Regions from separate parts of the Lysinibacillus sp. AR18-8 genome, predicted to be linked through region 1. Evidence: predicted binding sites of a transcription regulator. Region 1 holds the regulator's gene; the other holds the start of a gene.

What was found. The regulator NrdR, encoded in region 1, represses ribonucleotide reductase genes. The targets are predictions, from matches to a motif close to AACACNATATATNGTGTT.
Region 2: BFM98_RS01530 (vitamin B12-dependent ribonucleotide reductase) is a predicted target of NrdR. The motif match lies at 8,594-8,611, and genes of this name have one in related genera.

What each region holds. Positions count from the first base shown of each region.
Region 1 is NZ_MDGU01000014.1:66,287-76,795, reverse strand. Features, by position in the region: gene BFM98_RS12430 (hypothetical protein) at 105-491, shown strand; gene polA (DNA polymerase I) at 701-3,328, shown strand; gene mutM (bifunctional DNA-formamidopyrimidine glycosylase/DNA-(apurinic or apyrimidinic site) lyase) at 3,341-4,213, shown strand; gene coaE (dephospho-CoA kinase) at 4,227-4,823, shown strand; gene BFM98_RS12410 (glyceraldehyde-3-phosphate dehydrogenase) at 5,027-6,049, shown strand; gene nrdR (transcriptional regulator NrdR) at 6,237-6,707, shown strand; gene BFM98_RS12400 (replication initiation and membrane attachment family protein) at 6,724-8,088, shown strand; gene dnaI (primosomal protein DnaI) at 8,116-9,045, shown strand; gene thrS (threonine--tRNA ligase) at 9,600-10,509, shown strand, end outside.
Region 2 is NZ_MDGU01000004.1:26,836-37,344, reverse strand. Features, by position in the region: gene BFM98_RS01565 (hypothetical protein) at 1-924, shown strand, start outside; gene BFM98_RS01560 (MFS transporter) at 1,225-2,445, shown strand; gene BFM98_RS01555 (M20 family metallopeptidase) at 2,465-3,880, shown strand; gene BFM98_RS01550 (glutaminase) at 3,950-4,915, shown strand; gene BFM98_RS01545 (amino acid permease) at 4,950-6,287, opposite strand; glycine riboswitch at 6,440-6,516, opposite strand; gene BFM98_RS01540 (rhodanese-like domain-containing protein) at 7,041-7,427, opposite strand; gene BFM98_RS01535 (lipoate--protein ligase family protein) at 7,640-8,470, shown strand; gene BFM98_RS01530 (vitamin B12-dependent ribonucleotide reductase) at 8,671-10,509, shown strand, end outside.

The DNA.
Region 1 (10,509 bases):
ACTTGATAGGCAGATGCATACATACCATATTGAATTTTTTAACCTAGTTTTAACCTTTAGTATGTATGATAAGCAAAGATTCATTTTAATAGGAGGTAATAAAGATGAAAAAGGTCGTGTTTGGAAGTGCTTTAGCAGTCGGATTATTATTTAGTGGGGCAGGGCAATCCTCTGCTAATAGCCTAATTCAACCAATTGATATTCAAGGCATGGATCTAGAATCAGCATTACAGGCAGTCCAATCACAGCGAGCACAGCTGTTAGAAAATCAGCTTAAGGATCAACTAGAGGATGTTCAACAACGAAATCAACAGCTAGCTGATTTGAATGCACAGCAAGGTCAAATGGATGCTTTAAGTAATTCTCAGCAAATGGATATGCTCCGTTTACAAAGCATGAATAGTAAACGAAATGAGGCTTTTGATGTAATGACTAATTTTGTAAAAAAAATGCAGGATAGTCGTTCATCTATTATAGGTAATATGCGTTAAGGAGTTAAAATATTTTAAACAAGTCAACCGCTGCGCGCGGTTGGCTTTTTTGAATGAATAGGAATGCTAAAGTAGCGGATAAAGTCTAAAAGTGGTGGATAAACCATTAAAAATAATGGATAACCTTGAGGATGGACGCCTGCTTTTTTTACTTGAAATGTATTGTTATGATAAAGTAGAAGAAGAAGACAACGCAGGAGGATAAAATCATGACCAAGGAAAAATTACTATTATTGGACGGTAATAGTTTAGCGTATCGCGCGTTTTTTGCGTTGCCATTGCTAACGAATGATAGTGGCATTCATACTAATGCTGTATACGGCTTTACAACAATGCTACAAAGAATATTAGAGGAAGAACAGCCAACCAAAATATTGGTTGCTTTTGATGCTGGGAAAACAACATTCCGCCATGAAACCTTTACAGAATATAAAGGAGGACGTCAAAAGACACCACCAGAATTATCAGAGCAATTTCCTTATTTACGAAAGCTTATTGATGCGTATGGTATTAAGCAATATGAGCAGGAGTTATATGAAGCGGATGATATTATCGGAACGCTTGCTAAAGAGGCTTCGTCGCAGGATATGGATGTTATCATCGTTTCTGGAGACCGTGATTTAACTCAGCTGGCGACAGAGCAAGTAACCGTTTATATAACGAAAAAAGGTATTACGGAAATAGAGAAAAATACACCAGCCTTTATTGCGGAAAAGTATGGGTTAACGCCGCTCCAAATTATTGATATGAAAGGCTTGATGGGGGATTCCTCCGATAATATTCCTGGTGTACCAGGCGTCGGGGAAAAAACGGCTGTAAAATTATTAAAAGAGCATGGCTCCGTTGAAGCACTTTATGAAGCAATGGATACATTGAAAGCTTCTAAAATGAAGGAAAAGCTTGTAGCTAATGAAGAGCAAGCCATCATGAGTAAGAAGCTGGCAACGATTTATACGCATGCTCCAATCACCATTTCACTGGCTGATCTTGCATATAATGGGCCAAAAGAAGATGAATTAATCAATGTGTGGCGTGAGCTTGGCTTTAAATCGCTGCTTGATAAAAGTGACTTTACAGTGCAAGAAGAAGAACAGGCGCCTCTCGATTATGACCTTGTCCAGGAAGTTCGACCTGAGGATTTAAAAGACGTGATGGCCGTGCATGTAGAGCTTGAAAACGAGCACTATCATACTTGTCAGCAGCTGGGAATTGCCTTATCAGATGGCGTAAAGACGCAATATATTCCATTTGATAAAGCAGCAAAATCAGATATTCTCCGTCGTTGGCTAGAAGATGCCACAAAAATAAAATATATGTCCGATTCTAAGGCAGCTCAAGCATCATTAAAGCGAGCTGGGATTCAATTAGCTGGCGTTGACTTTGATTTGCTACTTGCCTCTTATATTAATAATCCAGCATTAAGTGGCGATGATATCGCAACACTTGCAAGGGAACTAGGCTACTATGATGTCCAAGCAGATGAAGCGGTATATGGAAAAGGTGCCAAGCGTGCAATACCTGATTTGGACCAACTTGCACAGCATGTTAGCCGTAAAGCTTTTGCAGTATGGTCATTACAGCCGAAACTGGAAGCCTTATTAAAGGAAAATGAACAATTCGATCTTTATAAAAACCTAGAGCTACCATTGGCAGGAATTTTAGGTGAAATGGAAAGCGAAGGGATTACGGTTAACCGCGCTACGTTAGAGAAAATGAGGCAAGAGCTTAATGATAAACTTGTAGTAATTGAGCAAGAAATTTATGCAGAAGCTGGAGAAACCTTTAATATTAATTCACCAAAACAATTAGGTGTGATTCTATTCGATAAGCTAGGGCTACCTGTGATTAAAAAGACTAAGACAGGCTATTCAACTGCTGCAGATGTCCTAGAAAAATTACAGTCAGAGCATGCTATCATCGAACATATTCTGTTGTATCGCCAACTTGGAAAATTACAATCCACATATATTGAAGGCTTACTAAAGGAGATTCATGTAGCAGATAGTAAAGTGCATACGCGCTTCCAGCAAGCTTTAACTGCAACAGGGCGTTTAAGCTCAACAGATCCAAATTTACAAAACATCCCAATTCGTTTGGAGGAGGGCCGCAAAATTCGTCAAGCCTTTGTACCTTCAAAAGAGGATTGGATATTATTTTCTGCTGACTATTCGCAAATTGAATTACGCGTTCTTGCACATATGTCAGAAGATAAAAACCTTGTTGAGGCTTTCCGTGAAGGAATGGACGTTCATACACGTACAGCTATGGATGTATTTCATGTGTCAGAAGATGAGGTTGATAGTAATATGCGTCGCGCAGCGAAAGCTGTTAACTTTGGAATAGTCTACGGTATTAGTGATTATGGTCTATCACAAAACTTAGATATTACACGTAAGGAAGCGGCTAATTTTATTGAAAAGTATTTCGCAAGTTTCCCTGGTGTAAAACAGTACATGGATGACATTGTACAAAATGCGAAATTTAATGGTTATGTGACAACGATATTAAATAGACGCCGTTATTTACCGGATATAACAAGCTCAAACTTTAATTTAAGAAGCTTTGCTGAGCGTACGGCGATGAATACGCCAATTCAAGGTAGTGCAGCTGATATCATTAAAAAGGCAATGATTGATATGGATGCTCGATTGAAAAAAGAAAAGATGCAGGCAAAACTGCTACTTCAAGTGCACGATGAGCTAATCTTTGAGGCACCAAAGGAAGAGATTGCCTTACTCGAAAAAATTGTACCTGAAGTCATGGAAAACGCTATTGAGCTTGCTGTACCGCTTAAAGTAGATTTTAACCATGGCTCAACTTGGTACGAGGCAAAATAAGGAGGGATTCAAATGCCTGAATTACCAGAGGTAGAGGGTGTCGTCCAGGCATTGAAGCCAACAGTTGAAGGACGTACCATTCAACAGGTTCAGCTTTCTGAACAAGTACATTTCTCTTTTAGTGAGGGTAAACAATGTATTGTCAAACAAGCAGCACCTGATGCATTTGAAAGTACTTTGTCCCAGATGACCATTACCAAAATTGAACGAAGAGCAAAATATATTTTCTTTCATTTGCTGAAGGATGATGTTCCATATGTTCTTGTTAGTCACTTAGGGATGACAGGTGCTTGGTTTGTTGTGAATTCACCCGAAGAAATCAATGAGGCGAAATTTCAAAAGCATATCCATGCGACATTTGAAATGGCAGATGGGGGATACTTGATTTATTCAGATATTCGTCGATTCGGTGAACTTCGTTTTCTGACAAAAATTGAAGATCATGCACCATTGACAAAAATGGCACCAGAGCCATTTGATGAGCATGCATGTGATTTTTTTATAACAAAATCTAAGCTACCGAAATATGAAAATAAAGCCGTAAAAGAAGTAATTATGGATGGGCAAGTCATTTCGGGCTGTGGCAATATTTATGCAACAGAGGCATTGTTTGCTCAGAAAATTCACCCTGCACGCAAAATGAGCCGCATTAGTGAAAAGCGGAAGCGAGCATTATTTGAGGAGATTGTTGCTGTCCTACGTCAAAGCATTGAAGCGGGTGGTTCAACTATTTCTGATTATCGAAATATTAATGGGGAAGCAGGGAGTATGCAGAATCGATTAAAAATGTATGGGAAAAAGGTATGTCCAGCATGTGAAACGGCAACAAGTCAAATGACAATTGGAGGGCGTACCTCTGTCTATTGCCCAAATTGTCAACATTAAAGGGGATTTAGCAATGATTATCGGACTAACAGGAAGTATTGCAAGTGGAAAAAGTACAGTAGCTAAAATGATGAGCGAACTGGGTTTACCGATTGTTGATGCAGATGTTGTAGCACGAGATGTCGTAGAACCAGGAACTGAAACATTAGCATTGATTGCTGAAAGCTTCGGACAAGCTATCTTGCTTGAGGACGGCAATTTAAATCGAACTTTGCTGGGAGATATCATATTTCATGAGCCTGCCAAACGCAAAACGTTAAATGATATCATGCATCCAGCAATCAGAAAAGAAATGTTACGTCAGCGTGATGCTTATTTAGAAGCAGGACATGAACATGTTGTGATGGACATTCCTTTGTTATTTGAGAGTAAGCTTCAACATTTTGTGGAACGTATCATTGTGGTATCGGTCAGTGAAGAAGTTCAGCTTCGACGTTTAATGGAACGAAATAATTTATCTAAAGAAGATGCATTGGCACGTATGCACTCTCAACTGCCGATGTCTGTCAAAGAAAAGGGTGCACATGCGGTCATTTATAATAATGAAAATATAGAAAGTACAGAAGAACAATTAAAAAAAATCCTGCATTATTGGGATGTTATTTCATGAGTTCTTTTATAATGCGTAGCAAGCCGACCTTGCTACGCATTTTTTTATGGGGAAACGCCATAATAAAGAATAATTTTTCAGAAAATAAGAACTTTTATATTCTCAATATATAATGTTCATCTTTTTTAAAATTGTGTTATACTAATCACCATAAAGTATATAATTAATTAATCTGAGTATGTACTCACAGGAGGATATTATAAATGACAGTATCAATTGCTATTAATGGTTTCGGGCGTATCGGACGTATGGTTTTCCGCCAGGCTATCGTACAACAAGATTTAAACATCGTTGCAATTAACGCTAGCTATCCTGCAGAAACGTTAGCACATTTGATTAAGTATGACACAAATCACGGAACATTTGAAGGTACGGTAGAACCAGCAGGCGATGCTTTAGTTGTAAATGGTAAACGAGTTCAAATTATTAGTGAACGTGATCCTTTAAAATTACCTTGGTCTACAATGGGTGTAGATATCGTTATTGAAGCTACAGGAAAATTTAATGAACGTGATAAAGCAGCAATGCACTTAGCAGCAGGCGCGAAAAAAGTAATCTTAACAGCACCAGGTAAAAACGAGGATGTCACAATTGTTTTAGGTGTAAATGATGACAAATTGGATATTGCGAAACATGATGTTATTTCAAATGCTTCTTGTACAACAAACTGCTTAGCGCCAGTAGCAAAAGTATTGAATGACACATTTGGTATTGAGAATGGTTTAATGACAACAGTTCATGCTTATACAAATGACCAAAAGAACTTAGACAATCCGCATAAAGATCTACGTCGTGCACGTGGATGCGCCCAATCCATTATCCCAACATCTACAGGTGCAGCGAAAGCCTTAAAATTAGTGTTACCTGAATTAGAGGGTAAAATTCATGGTATGGCACTTCGTGTTCCAACACCAAACGTATCTTTAGTTGACCTTGTAGTAGATTTAAATACAGATGTAACAGTTGATGCAGTTAATGCAGCATTTGTAAAAGCGGCAACAGAAGGTCCAATGAAGGGTATCCTTAATTTCTCTGTTGAGCCATTAGTATCTTCTGATTACAATACAACAACTTATTCTTCAACAGTTGATGGACTTTCTACAATGGTGTTAGGCAACCGCAAAGTAAAAGTACTTGCTTGGTATGATAACGAGTGGGGCTACTCTGCACGCGTTGTTGACCTTGTGAAAAAAGTGGCAAATGCTTTAGAAACGGTAAACGCGTAATAATTTCTATAGATAGCACATTGAAATCGAAAAGGTTTCAATGTGCTCTTTTTTTACAGAAACTTTTCTTGTACTTCAGGTGCTTTAGATTTATCATGAGCCCACAAACGTGAATGCACTTTTCTTACATGTAGGAAATTTGTTATAATAGATATATTAAATTGTTGTAAACCAGGAGAGTAATTATATGAGATGTCCATCTTGCCAATTTAACGGAACGCGTGTTGTGGATTCGAGGCCAGTAGATGATAATAAAGAAATTCGTAGACGTCGTGAATGTGAGTCATGTGGCTTCCGTTTTACAACGTTTGAAAAAATTGAAGAGACACCATTAGTCGTTGTGAAAAAGGAAGGTTCACGAGAAGAGTTTAGCCGTGAGAAGGTACTTCGTGGGCTTATTCGTGCTTGTGAAAAACGCCCAGTGGCACTTGATGTGCTGGAGGAACTTGTTTTGTCCATTGAAAAAGATCTTCGTCGTATTGGAAATTCGGAAGTACGCTCAGAAGATGTTGGCGAAATGGTCATGGACCGCTTAGCCAAAATTGATGAGGTTGCCTATGTGCGTTTTGCGTCGGTCTACCGTCAGTTTAAAGATATCAATGTCTTTATTGAAGAAATAAAGGACATTATTCAACGTCAAACGGAGAAGAAATCATAGCAAACAGAGAGGATGAATGACGTTGATTCATTTATATAAGGAATTGCAGCCTGGCGATCCTTTCGACATTCGTCTACCTCATGCATTTTCTACACAAGAGCGTCAATTAGTTACATTATTTTATCAACCATTAACGGGATCAGAGCCAGTTAGCCTCTATTTAACATTATGGGCAGAAGCAGAGCAAATGCCAAAGCAGCAAATGACACATTATTATTTAATGAATGTGCTAGGGCTACCAATTGGTAAAGTGTTTGAGGCTCGTATTGCTTTAGAAGCTATTGGTTTGCTGCGTACATGGAAAAAAGAAAATGCTGGTGAGCGGAGTTTTTTATATGAGCTACAGCGCCCATTAGATGCAGATAGCTTTATGAAAGACCCGCTGCTGTCGATGTTTTTGTTTAGTAAAATTGGAGAGCAGGCTTATCGCAACTTACGTCAGCGCTTTATGTCACCTGTAAAGGACTCGGCGTTTAAGGATGTATCTCGTGCTTTTATTGATGTCTATAAGCCTGTTCATGCCAATATCCCATCAGATTTACAAGTGGATACGAGTCATAAGGATAAACAACAAAAAGTATATCCTTTTTATTTGGAGCAATTCGATTTTGATTTATTGCAAGCAGGTTTGTCTGAGCAATTGGTACCTTCCAATTTGTTGACATTTGAAGTGCGTGAAGCTATAGCCAAGTTGGCATTTTTATATCATTTAACAGCCCTTGATATGCAAAAAGTAGTCATACTTGCTTTAGATGATGATTTAGGAATTTCTCAGGAACGTTTACGAAAGGCTGCTGCTGATTTTTATAAATTAACCGTATCCAAGGAGCCGCCAAAACTTGCCCGTGTCACCGATCCTCTACCAGTAGCAGAAGCGGGACAAAAAACCAAGGATCAGGAACTTCAACACTATTTAGAAACAACGGCACCTGTCCAAGTTTTAAGAGATATAAATAATGGTAAAGAACCATTACAAACCTCAGTCCAACTTGCAGAAAATTTAATCGTTCAACATGGCATGCCAATTGGAGTGGTTAATGCATTGTTAGAATACGTTATGCTAACAACAGATATGAAGCTCCCTAAAAAATATGTGGAAACGATTGCTGATCATTGGGTACGAAAAAATGTCCAGACCGCTAAGGAAGCAATGGAACTTGCACGTCAAGAGCATGATAAATATACAGCTTGGAAAAACAAGCCGCAAACGTCCAATAAAACGAGTCAACAGACTAAAGGACGTTCAAGATATCAACGTGAAGAAAAAGTGCCTGAATGGTTCTATAAACGAAATGACAATCAAGAGGAATCTACCTCTAGTACTATAGATTTTGAAAAAGAGCGACAAAAAATATTAGAGATGCTAGGAAAAAGCGAATAGTAAAGAAGGTGAGCAGTAATCGAACCTATAAATGGACCACTAAAGCGAGCAATTAATGTACCCTCGTTCCAAGAACGCTATGAAGCCATGCGACGTGAAATTTTAGAGCACCCGCATGTGCAGGAATTTTTAGCGCAGCATGCAGATGAATTAAACTATGACAATGTTGAGCGAAATTTACCTAAACTGCATGAGTTTATTAGTCAATCTACTGAGTGCTGTGGGTGTGATAATACCGAACATTGTACAAACTATTTAAAAGGATTCATCCCGACATTAAGGGTTGTTCGGAATTCTATTGAAATGGACTATGTGCGCTGTGAGCAAAAGATTAGGGAAGAAGAACGCCGAGATGTTGCGAATATGATTGCAAGTATGCATATGCCAAAAGATGTGCTACAAGCAACAATTCATGATTTAAGTATTGATGATGAATCACGTGTGGCGATTGCACAAAAAGCAGCTCAATTTGTTAAAATAACAAAAGAAACTGGTCAATTACCTGCAAAAGGTTTTTACCTATATGGTAAATTTGGTGTAGGGAAATCCTTTGTACTTGGTGCATTGGCCAATGAATTAGCATCTATTAAAATCCGCTCTGTGGTAGTTTTCGTTCCAGAATTTTTACGAGAAATGAAAAATGCCATTGGCGATAATACATTGAATGAGAAAATAGATTATATTAAAAAGGCTCCTGTCTTAATGCTAGATGATTTAGGTGCGGAGACAATGACTGCCTGGACACGTGATGAAATATTGGGGACTATTTTCCATTATCGGATGGCAGAGCAATTGCCAACTTTTATTACGTCTAATTTTAACTATGAAGAATTAGAGCATCACTTAGCTCAGTCACAAAAAGGTGATATTGAGGTTGTCAAAGCGGGACGAATTATGGAGCGAATTAAAGCCCTAACAGTGCCAATCGAAATGCGAGGCAAAAATCGTCGGATGTAACATTGATAGTTGCATTTTTCGACAATCGAGCGTATACTGACTCATATACTTAATATCAATATGCATTGATGAGGACATGAATTTTGTGTATCAGCTTTTAGAGAGGGAAGTCATCGGCTGAAAACTTCCTAGTATGGGCACATTATTTACTACCTACTGAGCAGCGAAAGGGATAATCTTTCGCCGGTCCCTAGCCCGTTAGCTAGCCTTGAGCTTCGTCTGACTTTATCTAAGTCGGAAGGAAGAAGGGTGGAACCACGAGCATACGCTTCGTCCCTTTTGTGAGGGACGGAGCTTTTTTTATTTTTCTCAGATTTCATGGAAATAGTGGTGGATCCGCTCATATAGGGAGATAAGTCGCTCGCGAAAGTGGTAAATTCGCTCATAGAGAGTAAGAAACCGCTCAGAAACATGAAGATGCCGCTCCGATTGAACAGAGAAATGCTTAAAAAAGCAATGACTCCGCTCAAACCAAGCCGTAGAGTCACACAAACATTGCTCCAGCCAATCATCAAGCATTATGTATTTATCAAAAACAAAGGAGTGCAAAGAATATGTCAGAAATGATTAAATTAACTTTCCCAGATGGCGCTGTAAAGGAATTTGCAAAAGGCACATCAACTGATGACGTAGCATTATCTATTAGCCCTGGCTTACGGAAAAAAGCGTATGCAGGTAAAATTAATGGTGTGTTAGTAGATTTAAAAACACCAATTGAAGAGGATGCAACAATTGCAATCATTACACAAGATGATGAGGCAGCACTTGAAATTTTACGTCACTCAACTGCCCATTTAACAGCGCAAGCTATTAAACGTCTATTCCCAGATGTAAAGCTTGGTATTGGTCCAGTAATTGAAGGTGGTTTCTACTATGATATCGACTCACCAACACCAATCACTGCTGAAGATCTACCAGCCATTGAAAAAGAAATGAAGAAAATTATTGCTGAAAACCTTGAGGTAGAACGCAAAAATGTAAGCCGTGCAGAAGCACAAGCCCTTTATGAAGAAATTGGCGATGAGTATAAATTAGAATTACTTGAAGCCATTCCTGCAGATGAGCAAGTATCTATTTATTATCAAGGCGAGTTTTTTGATCTTTGCCGTGGTATCCACGTACCATCTACGGGTAAACTTCGTGAATTCAAGCTTTTATCATTAGCGGGTGCTTACTGGAGAGGGAACTCTGATAACAAAATGTTACAACGTATTTATGGTACAGCGTTCTTCAAAAAAGAGGAATTAAAACACCACCTTCAAATGCTAGAAGAAGCAAAAGAACGTGATCACCGTAAAATCGGAAAAGAATTAGAACTGTTTACAACTTCCCAAAAAGTTGGCCAAGGTTTACCACTTTGGTTACCAAATGGTGCAACAATTCGTCGTGTTATTGAACGTTATATTGTCGATAAAGAATTATCACTTGGCTATAAGCACGTTTATACACCAGTATTAGGTTCTA
Region 2 (10,509 bases), on a different contig from region 1:
CATCATATGTATTTAAAGGAATTTGATGTCGCTATTGATCCACAAGAGCTATTTGATTTCCATTATAGTCTTTGGCAGGCGAGCAAAATTGATTTTGCGATTACTTGTTATCCCTCTGTTGATGAAGAGCTGAAGAAACGAGGCGTTCCATCTTATTGGGTTTCCCCGACAAAAACAGAAATTTATCATACAGTTCAGCTTTTTACAGAGAAGATCAAAACGTCCTACTATAAAGAGACACAAATTGGTGCAGTCATGCTTGAAATTAAGGACTTTGATTCATTAAAAGAGCGCATGAAGCAAGGCTATCGTATTCAATATTTAGAATTGCGTACGAAGGAAAATCTACTACAGCTCTGTGAACAGATTGATGGCTCTCTTATTGAAGAGGGGAATGGTAAATATACGATCTTTAGTACAAGAGGTGCGATTGAAGGGCAAATACGATTTTTACAGGAAAAAATGTATCAGTTGTCGATTGAAATGGAGACGAAGGTGACAGCAGGCATTGGCTTTGCTCAAACAGTGTTCAATGCTGAGTTACATGCTCACCGAGGACTAAGACAGACGAAGGAAAACGAGGCTATTGACATCGTGATGATACAGGATGATGGCACCATTATTGAATCGGTAGGGAATGTAGAAGAGCTATCCTATTCCTACCGAGCAGAAGACCCTTATATCTTAGAAAAACTAAAAAAAGGGAATATTAGTATTAAAACCTATATGAAAATCCATGCACTTGTACAAAAAATGCATTGGAAGCATTTTACGACAAAGGATTTAGCGACACAACTGCAAATGAGCGAGAGAAATGCCCAACGAATCGTAGCAGATTTATGTAATGTAGATTTAGCGAGAATTTGTGGGGAAGAATTACAGCATACTCGAGGCAGACCTATTAAAATGTATCAACTTGTCTAAAAACAAAAATGTCCCAAACCAATAAATGGTGTGGGACATTTTTTTATGCTTTTTGAAGCCTTAAATACTGATAAATTAATGAATTTAGCGGTTATTTAGGTAAATAATATGGATTTACGAAGACGATTATCTATTAGAAATTTTCAAAAAAATATTGTCTTTTTATTGAACTTTGATTATTATACGAATATATAACGAAAATGTCGGTATATAAAAGGGGATTTACGGACAAGGGGGCAAGCATATTCAAGAATAGTCGTGGCAATAAAGAGAGGATTTCTATATATGGGAGGGATATGAATGACAACAAATGAAATAACGAAGAAATCTAGAAATGTCATCCTTGCACTTTTATTTTTAGGCTGGTCTTTAGGGAATTTAGATCGCTATATTATGAACTACGCAGTAGTTTCGATTACAGGGGATTTGCAACTGGATGCATCTTCAACGGGTATTATTTTAAGCGCTTTCTTTTTAGGCTATGCCATTATGCAAATACCGGGTGGCTGGCTTGCCGATAAGTTTGGCGCAAAACGAGTTTTATTGATGGCTGTTATCACGTGGTCTATTTTTACTGGCCTAACAGCCATTGCTTGGTCTTTAACAGCGATGATTGTGATTCGTTTTTTATTTGGCATTGGCGAGGGTGGTTTTCAGCCATCAAGCTCTAAAATTATTGCTACGATTTTCCCAAAAGAGGAAAGAGGTAGAGCGATGTCCATCATGCTTACTTCTGGTGGCATTGTTTCACTCATCGTCCCTTTGCTAGCTGCTTATTTATTAGGAACGATTGGCTGGCGCATGATGTTTATCATCATTGGGGCAATTGGGGCAATAATTGCCTTTTTATATTGGAAATACATTCAACTCCCGCAAGATGAGGCAGCTACTGCTGGAACAGAAAATACTACGAACAAAGTGAATTTTAAAGAGTTACTGAAAACACCCCTAATGTGGAATTTAATCATTGCTTATTTTTGTATTTATGCAGTGAACTGGGGATTAGTTTCTTGGATTCCAACATATCTTCAAAAAAATCGAGGCTTGGATTTAATGTCCATTGGTTGGGCGCAAACAATACCTGCCATTACAACGATAATTGGTGTATATGGTAGTGGCTATATCATTGATAAGCTACCAAAAGGTATGGAGAAAGTGTTAGGCTCCATCTCCTGCGCAGTCATTGGTCTTTTATTGTATTTAATGTTTACTGCCAAAACAGTGACGTTATTTATTGGTTACCAAACAGTCGTTTCGATATTTATTGCGTTTGTCATTACATTACTACCTGTTATTGTACTCAAGAAATTACCTTCTTCTATTACAGGTTCTGCAATGGGAATTGCCAATACAGGGGGACAATTAGCAGGGTTTGTTACACCGATGGCAATTGGATTTATGGTGGATGCCTTTAATGGCTCCTTTGATGCAGCCTTTTGGATGTTAATTGGCTTTGCGCTTATCTGTATTGTGTCGCTTGTCACACTAAACGACCAAAAAGGAACATTGTTAAAAGCATAATGAAATTGGAGGGACAAATATGAGTTATCATGAGAAAATTTCAATGTTAATTGAAGCAAAACAGCAAGCTACAGTAGCATTAAGCGATGCGATTTGGGCTGTACCCGAGCTTCATTTTCAAGAAAAGAAATCGATGGAATATATGAAACAGGCACTAGAAAAAGAGGGTTTTCAAACAGAAGTCGGTGTTGCGGGTCTTGAAACAGCGCTTGTTGGAACTTATGGTTCTGGCAAGCCTGTAATTGCCTTTTTAGGTGAATATGATGCGCTTCCAGGCTTGAGTCAAAAAGGTGGGGTGACACAACATGAGCCTCTTGTGGATGGTGGAAGCGGACATGGCTGTGGTCATAACTTATTAGGTACTGGCGCATTCGCAGCTGCTGTTGCTGTAAAGGATTATTTAGAGCAAAATCATCAGTCAGCAACAATTCGTTTTTACGGTTGCCCTGCAGAGGAGAATGGATCTGGTAAAGCTTATATGGCAAAGGCTGGCCTTTTTGATGATGTTGATATCGCGATCTCTTGGCATCCAGGTACGTTTTCGACTGTGATGACGTGTAGTTCTCTAGCAAACTATGCCGCAACGTTTAAGTTTACGGGCAAAAGTGCTCATGCCGCAGCTGCACCACATCTTGGACGAAGTGCTTTAGATGCTGTTGAGCTTATGAATGTTGGGGTAAACTACTTACGAGAACACATCATTCCAGAAGCGCGTGTGCATTATGCCATTACTAATTCTGGTGGAACTTCGCCAAATGTAGTTCAACCATATGCAGAGGTAACGTATCTAGTTAGGGCACCTAAAAAGCAGCAAGTACAGGAAATTTATCAACGCGTTGAGAACATTGCAAAGGGTGCCACAATGATGACAGGGACGTCAGTGGACATCGAGTTTGAAGGTGCTGCTTCGAATCTTATTACAAATAAAACACTTTATGATGTGATGTATCAACAAATACTTGAAATTGGTATGCCAGACTATACAATAGAGGATGAACAGTATGCGCAGGCTATTTTCAATACGTTTACACCAGAAGTACAAGCAGCTTCATTAGTGGGCTTGCGTAAAGAAGATGCCAAGCTATTACAAGGAAAAGTGATTGCTGATCATGTTCCAGGCATGCTACCTGAATTTATTATGGGTGGCTCTACAGATGTTGGAGATGTTAGCTGGAACGTACCAACCGTACAGTGTACAACTGTATGCATGGCATTAGGGACACCATTACATACATGGCAGGTAGTGTCTCAGGGAGTGACCCCAATAGCGCATAAAGGGATGCTACAGGCTGCTAAAATTATGGCTTGTACAGCCTTAGCGTTGCTGGATAATCCTCTATACATTGAAAAAGCGAAAAAGGAATGGCAAGAACGTCTAGATGGTGAAACATATCAATCTTTAATTCCAGAGGGAACACAGCCACCTAAGCGCTAACAGGATAGAGTCTTCATAGGAGAACTATGAAGGCTCTGTTTTTGCCTCATTTTGAAAGGAGAACGCGACATGTCAACACAACCCAATCATCAGCATCATCTTCTAGCACAGTGGGTATCACAGTATCGTGCAGCTACCAAAGAAGGGCAATGTGCTAATTATATCCCTGCTTTAGCCAAAAAAGATCCTAATCAATTAGCTGTTGCGATTGTTGGGACTGAAGGCCACGAAATCAAAGCGGGAGATACCGAAGAACTATTTACCCTTCAAAGCGTTTCCAAGGTTATTACCTTTATTTTAGCCTGTATGGATCGAGGCTTACCATATGTTTTAGAAAGAGTAGATGTTGAGCCAACAGGAGATACCTTTAACTCAATTATTCGCTTAGAAAGTCATCAGCCAGGTAAACCCTTTAACCCGATGATTAATGCTGGGGCTATTACGGTATCCTCCATGTTGGCTGGTCATTCTCCACAAGAGAAGGTCACAAAGATTCTACAATTTTTAGAACAAATCATAGGCAAGCAATTGAGTATCAATGAAGAAGTATTCCAGTCAGAGTGGCAAACGGCTAATCGTAATCGAGCATTGGCCTATTACTTAATGGATTCAGGGTTTTTAGATTGTCCAGTAGAGGCGGCACTTGAGGTTTATTTGAAGCAATGTGCAATTGAAGTCAATGTATCAGATTTAGCCATGATTGGCCTAGTTATTGCGAATGATGGCTATCACCCACTGTTAAAGAAACAGCTATTCCCAAAACAAGTGGCAAAATTAGCGAAGGCTTTGATGGTAACGTGTGGTATGTACAATGCCTCAGGGAAGTTTGCGGCATTTATTGGTCTCCCTGCCAAAAGTGGTGTATCAGGTGCGATTCTTGCGGCTGTTCCAGGACATGCAGGCCTACACTCGCCGTTTCCTACTGGCTGTGGTATCGGAATTTACGGACCAGCGATTGATCCAATAGGAAACAGTGTGGCAGGTGTACAGTTGCTGAAACAGCTAGCAACAGAATGGGATATGACTATTTTTTAATAAGTGGAAGATGATTTCAGCGCTTAGTCTGAAGTCATCTTTTTTTCATTTTATAAATAATAAATAAAACGATAAACCAAATTGGTGTTAACAGCAGTGCCGTACGCGTAGCCTCAGAAATAAACATCACCATTAATAAAAAGGCGAAAAACGCAAGCACGACGTAGTTGATAAAAGGTGTCAGTGGTGCTTTGAAGATTGAAGCTTCATGTAAAGCACGTTTTTTTCGTTTGTAGATAATGTGCGAAATGATGATAATGCTCCACACCCATATAAAACAAATTGCACTAATCGTCGTCACAACACTAAAGGCGTTCTCTGGCATCAACTTACTTAACAGAGCACCAGCTGATACAACAATAGTAGAAATAACGAGTGCATTACTTGGTACACTGTTTTTGTTGAGTTTGGCGAATGCTGGAGATGCCTGTTTATTGTTACCAAGATTATAGAGCATCCGACTTGTGGAGAATAACCCACTGTTACCTGCTGAAGCCGCTGAAGTAAGCACAACAAAATTTATAATACCAGCAGCAATCGGTATACCTGCTAATGTAAACACTTGGACAAAGGGGCTGCTTGAAGCAGACATCTCATACCATGGGTTAATACATAAAATAACAAATAATGCCCCTACATAGAAAAGTAAAATGCGAAATGGAATTTTATTAATGGCAGAAGGAATATTTTTTTGAGGATCTGCTGTTTCAGCTGCTGAAACCCCTACTAATTCCACACCAACAAATGCAAAGACAACCATTTGGAAGGCCATTAAAAAGCCGTATATACCATTTGGGAACATGCCTCCATGTGCCCATAGATTTTCAACTGATACTGCTCCTGAGCTAGTTTGGAAGCCAGTTACTAGCATAATAAGACCAATAATAATAAGTGCTACAATTGTAATAACTTTAATAATAGCGAACCAAAATTCTAGCTCACCAAAAAGCTTAACAGTTAATAGATTTAGTAGTAATAACAATACGAGGCAACCAATGGCTGGCACCCATTGTGGGATATCAAACCAATATTGTGTATAAACCCCCACCGCAATAATGTCTGCCATCGCCGTCATAATCCAACAGAACCAGTATGTCCAACCTGTGATATAACCTGCCCAAGGCCCTATGTATTCGGATGCGAAATCCGTAAATGAAGTGTAGCCTGCATTGGATAGTAACAATTCACCTAAGGCACGCATCACAAAAAATAGCGCTGTCCCTACAATTAAGTAGGCTAGGATGATCGAAGGCCCTGCTAAGGCAATAGCTTTTCCAGAGCCTAAAAATAAACCAGTCCCAATTGTTCCACCAATGGCAATAAGCTGTACATGGCGATTTTTTAAATCTCGTTTTAATTGTTGCTGTTCCACGTTAATCCCCCTCAAAGATGCATAAAAAACTATGACTGGAAAAATAAAAAGAGACTAGTTGTGACACTAGTCTCGGAAAAACGTCAGAATAACAAATACCATTTATTCGCAGATGTCTACATGAAATAGTGTAGCATCGCTTATAAAAGCTGTATTACTCCTCTGTCCTTTTGCCTGAGATAGTGAACCCTTCGGCGACGCAATGTGCGCTCTCTCCAGAACTGCTCCTGCTATAGTTTGATCCATAGCATTCATAGCTTATTAACTTGATAATCAATTATTATTGTAAGATATTATACATCCTAACAGTGCTTCTAAAATTATTCAACAATAAATTTTAACTATTTTCAGAAAAATAGAAGAATAGGGTTCGTAACTGGCATATCTCTAACGAAAAATAGTATTTTTGGTCATACAAAGTGTTTCGTGAAGGAGTTTTTAAATATGAGGTGGTTTATTGGAAGATTGCTCAACGTAGCTTTCGAAGTGCTCAAACATAAGTGAAAACCGCTCCAAAAAGACATCAAAGCGCTCATTTTTATGAGGACCCGACTCAAGTAGCGAACTCGTTCAAAGTAGATTTTGTATCAAAAAAGGGGACTATAATGCGTTTTGTTGCTTTACTTTTTTATTTTAATGACATGAAGCTCGTACAGCATCATTTGAAATAGATATAATATAGTAGAAACTCTGAATTTTTTAAAAAAGAAGCCGTCTCATAGTACTTTGAGACGACTTTTTTTGATGAGAGCATTAATATTTTTTTGCTTTTATTTTACCTGTCCAAGTTTTGAAACCACCTTGAAGTTGGTAAATTTGGTTGTACCCACGTTTTTTAAGAAATAGTGCAGCACGTGAGCTACGGCCTGTATTTTGACAGTATAGATATACTGGTAAATCTGGGCGGATTTCTTTATAACGTTGACGTAGTGTTGTCGAAGGCACATTTCGTGCACCAAGAATGTGACCAGCATCAAATTCTTTTTGCTCACGAACATCGATCAGCTGGGCTTTACGATAGCCTTCTATGAATTGCTCTTGTGTTAGGTTGGTTACGGCTTTTTTGAGTCGTAGTGCATTAATTCCGATATATGCAATTGTGACTACTAAAACGACACCGATTGTGATAAGTATGTCCAAGATTTTCTTACCCCTTTCTATCTTCTCTATTATTATAAAAGATGCGCTAGCGATAGTCCAATGAGTTTGATAAAATTAACTAGGTTGTAGCGAATTCGCTTTTTTCGTTACACAAGCAATCGTTCGCAATTTGAACTGTAGTATAATATTCGTTAAAGTTGACCCACAGGTGGGGCCTGATGGATCATTTTATATTTGTAGGAGATGAGCATATGACAACTTGGTATTTTTTAAATTCAGGGAAATGTAGTCCTTCTTTTAATATGGCACTAGATGAAGCCTTACTTGATTGGCATAGTGAGGGGTTAATTCCACCAGTAATTCGTTTCTACGAGTGGGAGCCTGCGACATTATCCATTGGTTATTTTCAACAAGCTAAGAGAGATATTAATTTAGATGCTGTGCGTGAACAAGGCTTAGGTTTTGTACGTCGACCAACTGGTGGACGAGCTGTCCTACATGAACATGAGCTAACTTATAGTGTCATTGTGACGGAAAGCTATCCGAATATGCCAGAATCTGTGACAGAGGCATATCGTGTGTTAAGTGAGGGAATTTTGCAAGGTTTCCATAACCTAGGTATGGATGCCTATTTTAGTGTACCTGATACAGAGGAGAAAAGAGCGGACCTGAAGAGTCCAAAAAGTGCTGTTTGCTTTGATGCACCAAGTTGGTATGAACTTGTCGTAGAAGGGAAAAAAATAGCTGGAAGTGCTCAAACACGTCAAAAGGGTGTCATTTTACAGCATGGCGCCATTTTATTAGATTTGGATCAAGAGAAATTATTATCCGTATTTAATTTCTCCAGTGAAGAAGCGAAGAATCGTATGCGTAGAAAGCTACCAGAAAAGGCTGTTGCCATCAACAGTCTTGTAAAAGAGCCAGTGACAGTTGAACAATGTGTGACAGCTTTTAGAGATGGCTTTGCAAAATCGTTGCAAATTGAATTAAAACCATTTACACTTTCTGAGGAGCAATTAGAATATGTCCAAGCTTTAGAAGAAAAAAAATATGCTTCAGATGAGTGGAACTTTAAAAAGTAAAAAATGGTATGAAAAAAATATTTTTTAACGTTCAATCCTAGTCATAACAAGTAGTTCTGAATCTATTAAAAAAAGCAAGAGTTGAATTAAAAAACTATATATAGTATCTTTTTTAAAGACATATACACAATATGTAGTGTTTAACGACACAAGATATTGTGTATTTATTTTGTAATGAAGAAAACAAGGGAGGCTAAACGATGGTACTCACAAATCATCAACCCGAAGTAAACAATCAATTTGAACAGTTAAACAAAGATATTGAACAATTCCCGCAGGTACACCCCGTAACATCTGATATGCATATTACACACAAAGGTGTATCAAGACTTGTCATGATCGATCGCTATTCGTTTAAAGACACAGAAAAGAAAACATTGAAAGCCGGCGACTTTGTTGTATTAACGGTAAAAGCTGATCCGAAATTTCCTGCACGTGGTTTAGGGACAATTCAAAAATTGGACATGTCTACAAAAACAGCAGAGATTTTGATTGAAGAGGATTATCGTAGCGCATTAGACGATCCGCAAGAGCAAGAAACGGGTGTGATTACGCGTTCAATTGACGTGTTAGAAAAGCCTCTTGAGATATTTTATGAACAAATTGCAAAACGAAATGCAACGGGCCTTGCCGCTGTTGAAAAAACACCAGAAAAACGTCAAGAATGGTTTGAAAAATTTTATGAGCAATTAGTATCCTTGAAATTCATTCCAGCTGGACGAGTGATTTATGGAGCTGGTTCTGAAACAGATGTAACTTTCTTTAACTGTTACGTGATGCCATTTGTCGCTGACTCTCGTGAAGGTATCAGTGATCATCGTAAGCAAGTAATGGAGATTATGAGCCGTGGTGGCGGTGTAGGAACAAATGGTTCAACATTACGTCCACGCAACACATTAGCTCGTGGTGTAAACGGTAAATCATCTGGTTCTGTTTCCTGGTTAGATGACATTGCTAAATTGACACATCTTGTGGAGCAAGGTGGATCACGTCGTGGCGCACAAATGATTATGCTAGCAGATTGGCATCCAGATATTGTGGAGTTTATTATTTCCAAAATGCAAAATCCACGTATTCTGCGTTACCTGATCGAAAATACAACGGATGAAACAATCATCCGTCTAGCCAAAGAAAAATTAAACTTCAAGCCACTTTCTATGCAAGAAGAAGCGATGTATCAAGGCATCGTGAATTATAAAAACATTGAAGGCTTAGGTGGATTTGATACAGCTATCATTCGTGAGGCTGAAAATAAATTACGTGATGGTGGCACGTACACTGTTCATAACCCAGAGTTTTTAACAGGTGCCAACATTTCTGTGACATTAACAAAAGAATTTATGGAAGCAGTTGAAAAAGATGCTGACTTCGAGCTTCGTTTCCCAGCTGTTGAAGAATATACAAAGGAAGAAATGAGCGTTTACAACACGAAATGGCATGAAGTTGGTGATGTTCGTGAATGGGAGAAAATGGGCTATAAAGTCCGCACATACCGTACAATTAAAGCAAAAGAGTTATGGAATTTAATTAATGTATGTGCAACATACTCGGCAGAGCCAGGTATTTTCTTCATTGACAACGCCAATGACATGACAAATGCAAAGGCATACGGTCAAAGTGTTGTAGCGACGAACCCATGTGGCGAGCAACCACTTGCACCATACTCTGTGTGTAACTTAGCTGCTGTGAATTTAGCACAGTTTGCGAATAAAGAAAATCAATCAGTTGATTACGAAGCACTACGTGAAACAGTTCGTGTTGGTGTTCGTATGCAGGATAATGTGATTGATGCGACACCTTACTTCTTAGAAGAAAACCGTGTACAAGCTCTTGGTGAACGTCGTGTTGGATTAGGCGTTATGGGCTTAGCCGATTTGCTGATTTACTGTGAAAAAGAATACGGTTCAGAAGCAGGTAATGCGTTAGTCGATGAAATCTTTAAAACAATCGCTGAAACTGCGTATGAGGCGTCTACAGAGCTTGCGAAAGAGCGTGGTAGCTTCCCATTCTTAGTAGGTGCTACAGACGAAGAAACAGCT